Regions from separate parts of the Pseudaeromonas sp. HNCC25DJ182 genome, predicted to be linked through region 1. Evidence: predicted binding sites of a transcription regulator. Region 1 holds the regulator's gene; the other holds the start of a gene.
What was found. The regulator LexA, encoded in region 1, represses DNA repair genes until DNA is damaged. The targets are predictions, from matches to a motif close to ANCTGTNTNNNNANACAGNT.
Positions count from the first base shown of each region.

Region 1 (6,071 bases):
GCGTCATTGATGCGAGTCATCAGCTGCTTGGCCAGAATATCCACGGTCGCGGGCAACCACTCGGGGCGGCATTGGCCGGTTGGATCTATGTCATCCCGCCATTCGGGAACCTGCTGTTGCAGGAACTGATGCAGGGTCAGTGGCTCGCCGAAGTTGACGAAGCTGCGGCCAAAGTTGCGCAATTTGCCCAGGATCCCGACCACCTGCCACAGGCTCTCCTTCTCCTTGCGGCTGCCCTTGAGCTCCTTGAGGTATGTGTTCACTTCCATCACATGCTCGTAGCCCAGATAGACGGGGACAAAGGTCAGGGGGCGCTTGATGCCGCGTAACTGCGCCTGCAGCGTCATGGCGATCATGCCGGTTTTCGGCTGCAACAGTCGTCCGGTGCGGGAGCGGCCACCTTCGGTGAAATACTCCACCGCATAGCCACGGGCAAACAGCTGGCTCAGGTATTCACGGAACACTGTGCTATAGAGCTTGTCGCCTTTGAAGCTACGCCGCAGGAAGAAGGCACCACCATGACGGAACACGGGCCCCGCCGGCCAGAAATTCAGGTTGATCCCGGCGGCAATATGCGGCGGCACCATGCCCTGATGGTAGATGACATAGGAGAGCAGCAGATAGTCCATGTGGCTGCGGTGGCAGGGCATGTAGATGATCTCATGGCCTTCCCGGGCCAACCGGCGCACCTTCTCGGCACCACGAACCGTGATGCCGCGATACAGCTTATTCCATAGCCAGCCGAGGAAGTAGTCGCCGAAGCGGATCAGCCGATAGGAGAAATCGGATGCCATCTCGTCGAGATAACCTAGGGCCCGGGCGCGCATCAGCTCTTCGCTGCTGCCTTCACTCTGCGCCTGTTCGGCGATGGCGCGGACTATGTTGTCGCTGCGCAACAGTTCACGAAACAGGGCCTGGCGATCGGGCAGCCGTGGTCCCTTGGCGGCCTGACGCTGACGGCTGAAGTGGATACGCGCCACTCGTGCCAGCTTGTGAGCCACCACTTCGTCGGTGCCGAGCTCGGTGACCAGGCTACGCAAAGACACTGGCGTCGAGAAGCGGACCCGGTTTTCCCGACCATACAGCAACACCATAGCGGCTTTGCGCAATGCGCCTGGCGTCTGGTGTGGCGGTTGTAGCCGGTGCGGGCGTTCACGGCCCGGGGCGCGATGCCACAGCAGAGTCACCGGAACCAACTGGATATCCAGTTGCGCGTTCTGTTCGTGCAGACTCAACCATTCGCGAAAGGTGTCCAGGTGGGGTATGCCACTGCGCGGGTTGCCGAGGAGCGACGGCGTACGATCCAGGCAGACATAGCGCGGGTGACTCACCCCTTGTACGGTGAGCGGCGAAAATGGATTGGGCAGTCCCAACTCTTTGGCACAGAGCTCCAGGGTCAGCAGATCGCTCAGCGAGTCAGTGCTCAGGGCATAAACAATGGGTCGTCCCAAGTCGAGACCCAATTGGCCCAATGGGTCTTCCGGGAGACTGCTGTGGTTGACCAGTAGACGAACAGGCAAGCGGCATAGGGCCCGGGCCAGGGAAAAGCCGAAGGACATGGTGCTGTATCCTCAAAAAAAATGCGGCGCCAGCATAGCAAAACTGGCCCGACTTGTCGTGGAATGCTGACTTGTGTCATGAGTGGAGAGCTTTTGTAACCTTTGTCCGGCATTTATCTTGCGCTTGATAAATGCCTGTATATACTCACAGTTATCTGTATAAATAGACAGGCAAACGCCATGAAACATCTGACCCCTCGCCAAACTGAAGTGCTGGAACTGATCAAGGAATGCATGCAGCAGACCGGAATGCCGCCGACCCGGGCCGAGATTGCTGCCCAATTGGGTTTCAAGTCTGCCAATGCGGCGGAGGAGCACCTCAAGGCCCTGGCGCGCAAGGGGGTGATCCACATCATGCCGGGTACTTCCCGTGGCATTCAGCTGCTGCAAGAGGACGTAGTCGAAGAGGAGTTGGGCCTGCCATTGATCGGTCAGGTGGCGGCCGGTGAGCCAATCCTGGCCGCCGAGCATGTCGAGACTCACTACCAGATCGATCCCGCCATGTTTCAACCCAGAGCCGATTTCCTGCTGCGGGTGCAGGGGATGAGTATGAAAAATATCGGCATTCTGGATGGCGATCTGCTGGCGGTGCACAAGACCGAACAGGTGCGCAACGGTCAGGTCGTGGTGGCCCGGGTCGGTGATGACGAGGTCACGGTCAAACGCTTCGAGCGCAAGGGCAATCAGGTGCGTTTGCTGCCGGAAAACGAGGCGCTGGAGCCGATCCAGGTCGATTTGACCGAACAATCGCTGAGCATTGAAGGGCTGGCGGTGGGTGTGATCCGCAACGGCAGCTGGCACTAGTTTGTTCATCTTGGCAGGCAGGCCGGACAGCGGACTGGCCTGCCAGTCTTCATGCTACGGTGGCGTAATCCACAGCATGCCGTGGCAATTTCCCCGTTCCAGACGTTTCCCCTTGGGGTAGAATGGCATTTTTCCCCTCAGGTCCCCATTGCTCCGATGTTTCATATCGCCCTGTTTGAACCGCAAATTGCTCCCAATACCGGCAATATCATCCGTCTGGTGGCGAATAATGGCTGCCATCTGCATCTGATTGAACCTCTGGGTTTCGATCTGGAAGAGAAAAAGCTGCGGCGGGCCGGTCTGGACTATCACGATCTGGCGACTGTAACCCGTCATCGCAACTATGCGGCATTTGCCGAGGCCATGCAGGGCCGTCGGATCTTTGCCCTGACCACCAAGGGCACGACGCCTCACACCACACCTGCCTATCAGGCCGGTGATGTTCTGCTCTTCGGTTCGGAAACTTCCGGCCTGCCCGATGCCGTTCGCAACAGCTTGCCGCAGGATCATCTGATCCGCATCCCCATGCTCAGCAGTTCGCGCAGCCTGAACTTGTCGAATGCCGTTGCCATTGTCAGCTACGAGGCCTGGCGTCAGCTTGATTTTGCCGTCACGGGTTGAGCGCCAGTGGCTGTCCTGTCTGGCATCGGGCGGTGACAACGAGGCCTGAGTGTCTATACTTTGCTCATCCTCGTAATCACAGGGGCTTCATGCCGGAAGGTGGCCAGATATGACCTTTGCCGCTCGGTGGCTCTATTCACTGTGTATTGGCGTCCTGTTGATGATGTCTCTGGGCCAGAGTGCGTTTGCCCGGGAGTGTGTGGCCGTCATCACGGCAGGGACGGGGCACCACTTCTGGCGAGCCCTTGAGGCTGGTGCTTTGCAGGCGGGCAGTGAGCTGGGCGTGGATATTTTCTTTCGCGTGCTCTACGACGAAACCTCTGTCGATGCCCAAGAGCAGATCCTGCGGGAAGCCCTGGAAAAGCAGTGTATTGGTGTGGTTCTGGCGTCCAACTCACCGGAACATCGCAAGACTCTGGATCTGTTTAGACAAAAAAATTTACCCATTGTGTTGATCGATCGGAGTATGGCGCTAGGGACTGTCTACGCCCAGGTCATGACCAATAATTATCGGGCTGGTCAACAGGCGGCGCGAGAGATGATAGCGCGCCTGCGAGGCGAGGGGGCGGTGACGGTTTTAAGGTTGAAACCGGGAGTGGCTTCCACCGATGCCCGTGAACAGGGTTTTCTCGATGAGATCAAAAAATCCAGTTTGAAGTTATTGCCGCCCGCTTATCTTGGCTCCGGGATCGTTGAAATCCGACATAATGCGGACCTTTATTTGCAGCAGAATATGGCCGAATTGGATGGTTTATTTACCCCCAATGAATCGACGACGCTGGGTGTCATGGCCGAAATAAAAAGAAAAGGCCAAAAAAAACGCCTGATACATATTGGCTTTGATTATAATCGTTATCTGATTCAGGGGCTTGAATCCGGAGAGGTTGATGGTTTATTACTTCAGCAGCCCCATGCCATCGGCTTTCAGGGCGTCAAGTTGGTCATGGCGGCTCATGGTGGCCAGCCCGCACCTCAGGAGGTGATCTACACCCCGGTATTTTATCTCACAGTCGAGAATATGCACTCTGCACAAGCGCAGCAATTTCTTGATTTATATAATGATGAAGGTAGCATGATGCGAATTAGGAAATAAAAATTCGAGCATAGATTAAAATTTATTCTTTTATTCTTTTATTCTTTTATTCTTTTATTCTTTTATTCTTTTATTCTTTTATTCTTTTATTCTTTTATTCTTTTATTCTTTTATTCTTTTATTCTTTTATTCCTTTATTTCTTTATTTCTTTATTTCTTGTTTAATATTGTAAGTTTTTAGGCTCAATTAAATGCATTATTTAATTCTGTGCTCGTTCCATATTATGGATGACGTCTATGACGGGGCGTTTATCACCCATTCCTGGCATCCTCTCCGTTGCCCGTGGTCACCCATGATGCGGCTGTCGTCTCCTGTCTCCCGTGGCCAGGTCGTTCGTCATTCTATCCCTGGGTGAATTCGGGAGCAGGCCTGCATTTGTCCGTCTGGCTGGCGGGATGGCTCGGCCGGGGATTGTCCTTACCTTGCCAACAGGTATGATAGTGATCCTTTTCACATTCGGAGGTGCGGAATGCCTCCTGGTTCGTCGGGGATGACACTGTGACCACTACTTCCTACTCGCGCTGGGTGACGCTCGCGGGTCTGGCTTCAACGGCAACCGCCGGAATACTGATTATCGCCAAGCTGGCCGCCTGGTTGATGACGGGCTCTTCCAGTCTGCTGGCATCATTGACCGACTCGCTGATGGACATTAGTGCTTCCATCATCAATCTGGTGGCGATCCGCTATGCCCTGGTGCCTGCCGATTCGGATCACAGCTTTGGCCATGGCAAAGCCGAGTCGCTAGCCAGTCTGGCCCAGGCGGCATTTATCACCGGCTCCGCGGTCGTGCTGGTGATGAATGGTTTCTCCCGCATGGTCAATCCGGAGCCGATGCGCCATCTGGATATCGGTATCTGGGTGACGGTCGGGGCCCTGTTACTGACCTTATTGCTGGTGCTGTTCCAAAGCATGGTGGTACAAAAGACCCAGAGTCAGGCCATCAAGGCGGATCGTCTGCACTACCAATCCGATCTGTTATTCAATGCCGGTGTCTTGCTGGCGCTGGGTTGTTCCTGGTATGGCTGGTTGTGGGCCGATGGCCTGTTTGCCATGCTGCTGGGGCTTTATATCCTCAAGGGCGCGCTGCAGATTGGCTATGAAGCGGTACAGACGCTGCTGGATCGGCAACTGCCGGATGAGGAGCGGGAGCAGATCATCACGCTGGCAACCTCGGTCGCTGGGGTACATGGTATCCACGACCTGCGTACCCGTCAGTCCGGTCCGTTGCGCTTTATTCAGCTCCATCTCGAACTGGATGACTCCTTGCCGCTGGTGAAGGCTCATGATCTGGCGGATCGGGCCGAGGCGCAGATCCGCGAGGCTTTCCCGGAGGCCGATGTCATCATTCATATGGACCCTATTTCTGTATTGCAACGGGAAGACGCTGTCTCCCGTCACCCCGAAGCGCAAGGATGAGCTATGGCCTGCATCAAACAAGTCACCTGGGATAAAATTCGTGAAGAGGCTGTCATCATGGCCGCCGAAGAGCCCATGCTGGCCAGTTTCTTTCACTCCACCATCCTCAACCATGATTCGCTGCGCTCAGCCCTGAGTTTCCAACTGGCCAACAAGCTGGCCAGTGCGGTCATGCCAGCCATGGTGCTGCGCGAGGTGATCGAGACCGCGTTGGCGGCGCAACCGGATATTCTGGATGCCGTCGCCGCCGATATCTGTGCGGTCAAGGATCGGGATCCGGCGGTGCGTTATTACTCCACCCCCTTGCTCTACCTCAAGGGTTTCCATGCCCTGCAGGGCTACCGGGTCGCGCACTGGTTATGGCAGCAGGGGCGCTATTCGCTAGCCACGTTCCTGCAAAACCAGATCTCCGTGGTGTTTTCGGTGGATGTGCATCCGGCGGCCCAGATTGGTTGGGGCATCATGTTTGACCATGCCACCGGCATCATCATCGGCGAAACGGCGGTGGTGGAGAATGATGTCTCGATCCTGCAAAACGTCACCCTGGGCGGCACCGGCAAGGAGCATGGTGACCGTC
Region 1 is NZ_JBVAYG010000022.1:35,153-41,223, forward strand. It holds gene plsB (glycerol-3-phosphate 1-O-acyltransferase PlsB) at 1-1,559, opposite strand, end outside; gene lexA (transcriptional repressor LexA) at 1,740-2,363, shown strand; gene ACZYUB_RS15500 (tRNA (cytidine(34)-2'-O)-methyltransferase) at 2,520-2,984, shown strand; gene ACZYUB_RS15505 (substrate-binding domain-containing protein) at 3,094-4,077, shown strand; gene fieF (cation efflux pump FieF) at 4,577-5,494, shown strand; gene cysE (serine O-acetyltransferase) at 5,498-6,071, shown strand, end outside.

Region 2 (6,071 bases), on a different contig from region 1:
ATGGCCATCACACCACCGAACTTCACATCGCCAAAAGCCAAGCCCAGGGCGGTGATGATCAGAATCGCGTACAGCACAGCGCCCTTCACTTGCTTGTGGGCCATGGCGATGATCAGGAAGAAGCCCAGCACAGCCAGCGCCGGTTGCAGGCTGGTCAAGTCGCCCAGACCCACGATGGTGGCTGGGTTAGAGACCACGATACCGGCATTTTTCAGCGCTATCAGCGCCAGGAACAGACCGATACCGGCGCCGATGCCGATACGCAGACTGTTGGGGATGGAGTTGACGATCCACTCCCGCACCTTGAACATACTCAGGATCAGGAAGGCAATACCGGACAGGAATACGGCACCCAGTGCCACCTGCCAGCTATAGCCCATGCCCATCACCACACCAAAGGTGAAGAAGGCATTCAGCCCCATCCCCGGAGCCTGAGCTACTGGATAGTTGGCATACAGGCCCATGATGAAGCAGCCAAAAGCCGCCGCCAGACAGGTAGCGACGAACACCGAGCCCTGATCCATACCAGTCTGTGACAGTATGCTCGGGTTTACGAAAATAATGTAAGCCATGGTCAGGAAGGTGGTAACCCCGGCCAACAGCTCGGTACGCACACTGGTATTGTGCTCTGAGAGTTTGAACAATTTCTCTAACATGGATTCTCGGTTCCTTGGAGAAGTAATAAATTCCTGAATGACTCAGGGCTGGATGCCCGCTGACAACCTAAACGTTTGTCTGTTCAGCACAAACGTTTATCCAGACAGGTTTCATAGCTTATGGGGTCTTACATAGTTGCACCCGCGGCACATGCCTGACAGCCTGATGCAAGATTCGGGCGCAATTATAGAGAGGCCAAATCGGCCATGCCAGCACAAAAAAAGGAATAACGTGACGAAAGCGTCACCATTGGCTGCAGGGGAGTCCAAATACCTGTGCAGAGTGCTGATCCCTCCCCCGTTTACAAGGCAGAATCACCAGAACAACCTCTCCTCACGGGGCCTCCCACCTCAGATGTAACCGGCATATTGCACGGTCAATGCGCCCTGTTTTGGCGCAACAGCCCGCCTGGCACACCAAATCCTTCCCTATATCTCACTACCGCCTGTTTCATCAGCAGGATAAATAGAATAGGAACTGCCATACGGCTGACATAAGCCGCTAGCACAAGGTATCATGGCCCTATCAATAGCCGCGGCCTGTTGCCATAGGAGCTCAATGTGACTGCTTTGACCGATCTCTCTCCGAACCTGTTGTGGTTCTTCTTCGACAAGATTTGCTCCATTCCCCACCCGTCCAAACATGAAGCGGCGCTCAGTGCCTGGATCCAGAATTGGGCCCGGGAACAGGGGCTCTCCGTCATGGAAGACAAGGTCGGGAACCTCATCATCAAGAAACCGGCCACACCGGGCATGGAAGATCGCAAGGGCGTGGTACTGCAGGCGCACATCGACATGGTGCCGCAAGCCAATGCCGATACGGATCATGATTTCACGCGCGACCCGATCCGCGCCTATGTGGATGGTGAATGGGTACGAGCGACCGGTACCACTCTGGGAGCGGACAACGGTATCGGCGCCGCGGCCTGTCTGGCGGTATTGGCAGACAACAGCCTGGTGCACGGCCCGCTCGAAGTGTTACTGACCATCGATGAAGAAGCGGGGATGACCGGCGCTTTCGGTCTGGAGCCCGGCTTGCTGGAGGGCGAGATCCTGCTCAATACCGATTCCGAGCAGGATGGTGAAGTCTACATGGGTTGCGCCGGTGGCATTGATGCCAACATCCGTCTGGCCTTCGAACCTACAGCCGTGCCCGCCGGTTATCAGGCACTGCGTCTGAGCGTCAAGGGACTGCGTGGTGGTCACTCCGGCGTCAACATTCATCAAGACCGCGGCAATGCCAACAAGTTGCTGGCCCGTCTGTTGCTGACCGCAAGCGAAAACGTCACCCTGCATCTGGCCCAGATGGAAGGCGGCACCCTGCGCAATGCCATTCCTCGTGAAGCATCAGCCCTGCTGTGGGTCGCACCGGACGATGTGGATGCCCTGCAACAGCAGATCGCCGCACACGGCGCTCTGCTGCAAGCCGAGCTCAAAGAGATCGACAGTTTTCTGGAGATCAGCCTGCAGGGCGCAACCGCTCCGGCTCAGGCCATGGATGCCGACAGCCAACGCCGTCTGCTGGCCGCTCTGGTCGCCTGCCCCAATGGCGTGATCCGCATGAGCCAGGCTATCGCCGGTGTGGTCGAGACCTCGACCAACCTGGGCGTCATCAAAACCGAGGGGCATGAAATCTATATCCAGTGCCTGATCCGCTCACTGAACGATGAAGGTCGTCGCTACGTCGAGCAGATGACCCACTCCCTGTTTACGCTGGCCGGTGCCCGTTGTGAATTGAGTGGTGGCTATCCCGGTTGGGCCCCGGATCCGGCATCGCCCATCATGCAGCAGTTGCGCGACACCCATCAGGCACTGTTTGGTGAACTGCCCAAGATCATGGTCATCCACGCCGGTCTGGAATGCGGTCTGTTCAAGGCAAATTACCCCCATTGGGACATGGTTTCCTTCGGTCCAACGATTCAGGGCGCCCATTCACCGGATGAAAAAGTCCATATTCCGGCCGTGGCTCGTTTCTGGCAGTTGCTCAGCAAATTGCTGGCCGAAATCCCGCGTCGAGATTGAATCGTTTCAGCGGAAGAAAAGGCGCTGCGGCGCCTTTTTTATTACGCATCCCTGGAGTAGAGTGTCGCAGCCTTGAGTTTTTACCCCATTCATCTGCCCATGAAGACGCTATATCCCATTATTCTCAGTTTTAGCCTGCTGATCCCCTTCAGTCCGGTTGGCGAATACCTATGGCAGTATGGCCAGCAAGGCGCCTCCGGTCTGGCTGTTGAAACCCGGCATAGCGGGCAAGGTTGGTGGCACGATGCGATGGCCTCGCAAGAGGAGCTGGTGCTGTGGTTTCAGCGCAGCAAGCAGCAGGGATGGCAGCAGATTGATGCCGGGATCCTGAGCGTGCAGCAGGAGCTCCAGCAGCAAGGTGAGGCCATCCAAAACGGACTCGGCACTGGACAGGAGGTGTTGCAACAAACCTGGCAGCAGGGTCAGCAAGGCCTGCAGCAATGGACCAGCCATCTCTGGCAAGAGAGTGTTCAGTACGGCAGCAACCTGCTCGCCTCGGTGCAGGCATTACCCGCTAGCATCTGGCCTGACTCCCCGGATCCTGAATTAGATCCGGACACCGAAGCCGCTGGCAGTCTGTCGTTAGCCGCCAATACGCCACCGGCAACCGAGCCCTGAATTGATAAACCGCGCGGTTGACCATCGCGGATCTCTGGCGGACCCCAGCTAGAACGCCAGTGACAATTGATGCTCTTCGGTTTTCTCCTCCGATTGCGGCAAGCTGACCCCCAAGCCGAGCAAGCGCACCGATTTGCCCTCACCCCGCGCCCAGGCTTCACGTAACAGGGCGAGAAACAGTCCGGTATCGGCACGGCGACTACTGCGCTCGACCGTCGTCTGCTGAAAATCGGCAAACTTCACCTTCACCCCCTGGCGGACAATACGGCCATCCGGCGCATGGCGCTGCAATCGCGGCCACAGTTGCTGTTCCAGCTGGGCCAGGATCGGGATGGCCTCTTCAAACCGGGTCAAATCCGCAGGCAAGGTCAGCTCCACGCCAACCGATTTGCGCACCCGGCTCACCTCGACCGGCCGCTCATCCAGACCCCGGCAACGCTCCAACAACATCTGGCCTGATTTACCGAACAGACGCAGCAACTCGCTGACAGGATAAGCCTGCACATCAGCCCCAGTATGCAATCCCATCGCCGCCAGACGCTGCGCGCTCTTTTCGCCGATCCCCGGGATCTTGCGCAGCGGTAAGCTGCTCACAAACTCGGCCACCTGCTCCGGGCGCAGCACAAACAGGCCATCGGGCTTGTTCAGATCCGACGCAATCTTGGCCAGGAACTTGTTCGGTGCCACCCCTGCCGACGCAGTCAGCTGTAACTCCCGGTGAATATCCGCCCGGATGGCTTCGGCCATCAGGGTCGCACTGCCGCGATATAACGGGGAATCGCTGACATCCAGGTAGGCCTCATCCAGCGACAGCGGTTCGATACGGTCGGTATAACGGGCAAAAATAGCGCGGATCTCGCCGGATACCTGTTGATACACAGCCATGCGCCCCGGGATCACCGTCAAGGTCGGACATAGACGCAACGCATAGGCGGTCGCCATCGCCGAGCGGACACCAAAACGGCGCGCCTCATAGTTGCAGGTGGCGATCACACCCCGCCGATCCCGGGAGCCACCGATGGCCAACGGGATGTGGCGTAACGCCGGGTTATCGCGCATCTCGACAGCCGCGAAGAAACAGTCCATATCGATGTGAATAATTTTACGCATGGCAACACTGTATATATAAACAGTTACCCTTACTCTACTCCAGTCTCCGCAAATATCCAAGCCTTGCCCTATATCCACAGCGACTGCCCAGCCCCCCGGATTTGAACGGAACAACACAGACTCCACCGTCAGGATAGACCGCGTGGGAGGATGCCTTCCGGCACCGAGCGGTCCATGCTGTGGTGTACACACTCTCGTTATCGGGTCGTCAGGAGTCGTTATGTCCACATCCTCTCTTTCACAACTGCAGTGCTGGCACCAACCTGTGCCCCCCTTTGTCACACTCCAGGCCGCAGGCCCTGTGCTATCGCTCTGGCTGCAGAGCGAGATCTGGCCAGAGCGAGTGCTGCTGCGTAGCGAGCCCGATAATGAGGAGTGGTTACTGGATATGACCCTGCAGGCGGAAATCCGCGGTTGCCGTCACTATCAGGTCGTGCTTCCCCTGCATCAGGCTTCATCCCGGCAACGTTACAGCTTCAAACTGTTATGGCCCGATCGCCAATCCTGGTTCGGCCCCGAAGGGCTCAGTGCAGTTCCCATCGAACGCCTGCGCCAGTTCTGCCTTGAAATCCCGGAGAGTCATCCCGGCTGGGTGGCGGATCAGATCTTCTACCAGATATTTCCGGATCGATTTGCCCCGGGGGATGGTCCCCATCTGGTACGGGAAGCAGAGTATCAGCACCATGCCCGCCAACGCTGGGTAAGGCGGCGCGGCTGGGAACATCCACTCGAGATGGAGGCCGCCAGCTCCACCTTCTATGGTGGCGATCTGGATGCCATCACCGGCAAACTCGACTATCTGCAGGGGCTGGGAGTCACGGCCCTGTACCTCAACCCCATCTTCACCGCCCCCACGGTGCATAAGTACGACACCGAGGACTACTTCAATGTCGATCCCCATTTTGGCGGGAATCAGGCCCTGATCCGGCTGCGGCAAGCCACCCGTCAGCGCGGCATGCGGCTGATCCTCGATGGAGTCTTCAATCACAGCGGTGACAGTTGCGCCTGGTTTGATCGCTACCGGACCGGCGATGGCTCCGGCGCCAACTGCTCGCCAGAGTCCCCTTACCGCAACTGGTACACCTTTGCCCCGCAGGGCGCTCTGGGCTGGAAAGGCAATGCCAATCTTCCCAAGCTCAACTTCGCCGAGCCGGGTGTTGTCGACACCCTGTATCGTGGGCGCGATAGCGTGGTGCGTCACTGGTTGCGCGAACCCTACGGGATCGACGGTTGGCGCCTGGATGTAGTGCATATGCTGGGCGAATCCGGCAGCGCCAAAAACAATCTGTTGCACGTCGCTGGCATCTACCAGGCTGCCCGGGAGGAAAATCCCCAGGCCTATCTGCTCGGAGAACACTTTGCCGATGCCCGGGAATGGTTACAGGCAGGGGTAGAAGATGGCGCCATGAACTATATGGGCTTTGCCCTGCCGGTCCGGGCTTTTCTGGCCGGTCAGGACGTTGCCTATCAACCGATCCATCTGGATGCCCGTCAGTGCGCCGACTGGATGGAGCACTACCGCGCCGGACTGAGTCATGGCACCCAGCTGTGCCAGTTCAATCAGCTCGATAGCCACGATACCAGCCGCTTCCTGACCCTGTTGCAGGGCGATATGCAACGCATGAAACTCGCCATCGGCTGGTTGTTTAGCTGGATTGGTGTGCC
Region 2 is NZ_JBVAYG010000018.1:68,646-74,716, forward strand. It holds gene ACZYUB_RS14185 (NCS2 family permease) at 1-656, opposite strand, end outside; gene ACZYUB_RS14190 (aminoacyl-histidine dipeptidase) at 1,218-2,678, shown strand; gene ACZYUB_RS14195 (hypothetical protein) at 2,751-3,296, shown strand; gene dinB (DNA polymerase IV) at 3,345-4,406, opposite strand; gene malZ (maltodextrin glucosidase) at 4,627-6,071, shown strand, end outside.
Region 2: dinB (DNA polymerase IV) is a predicted target of LexA. The motif match lies at 4,412-4,431, and genes of this name have one in related genera.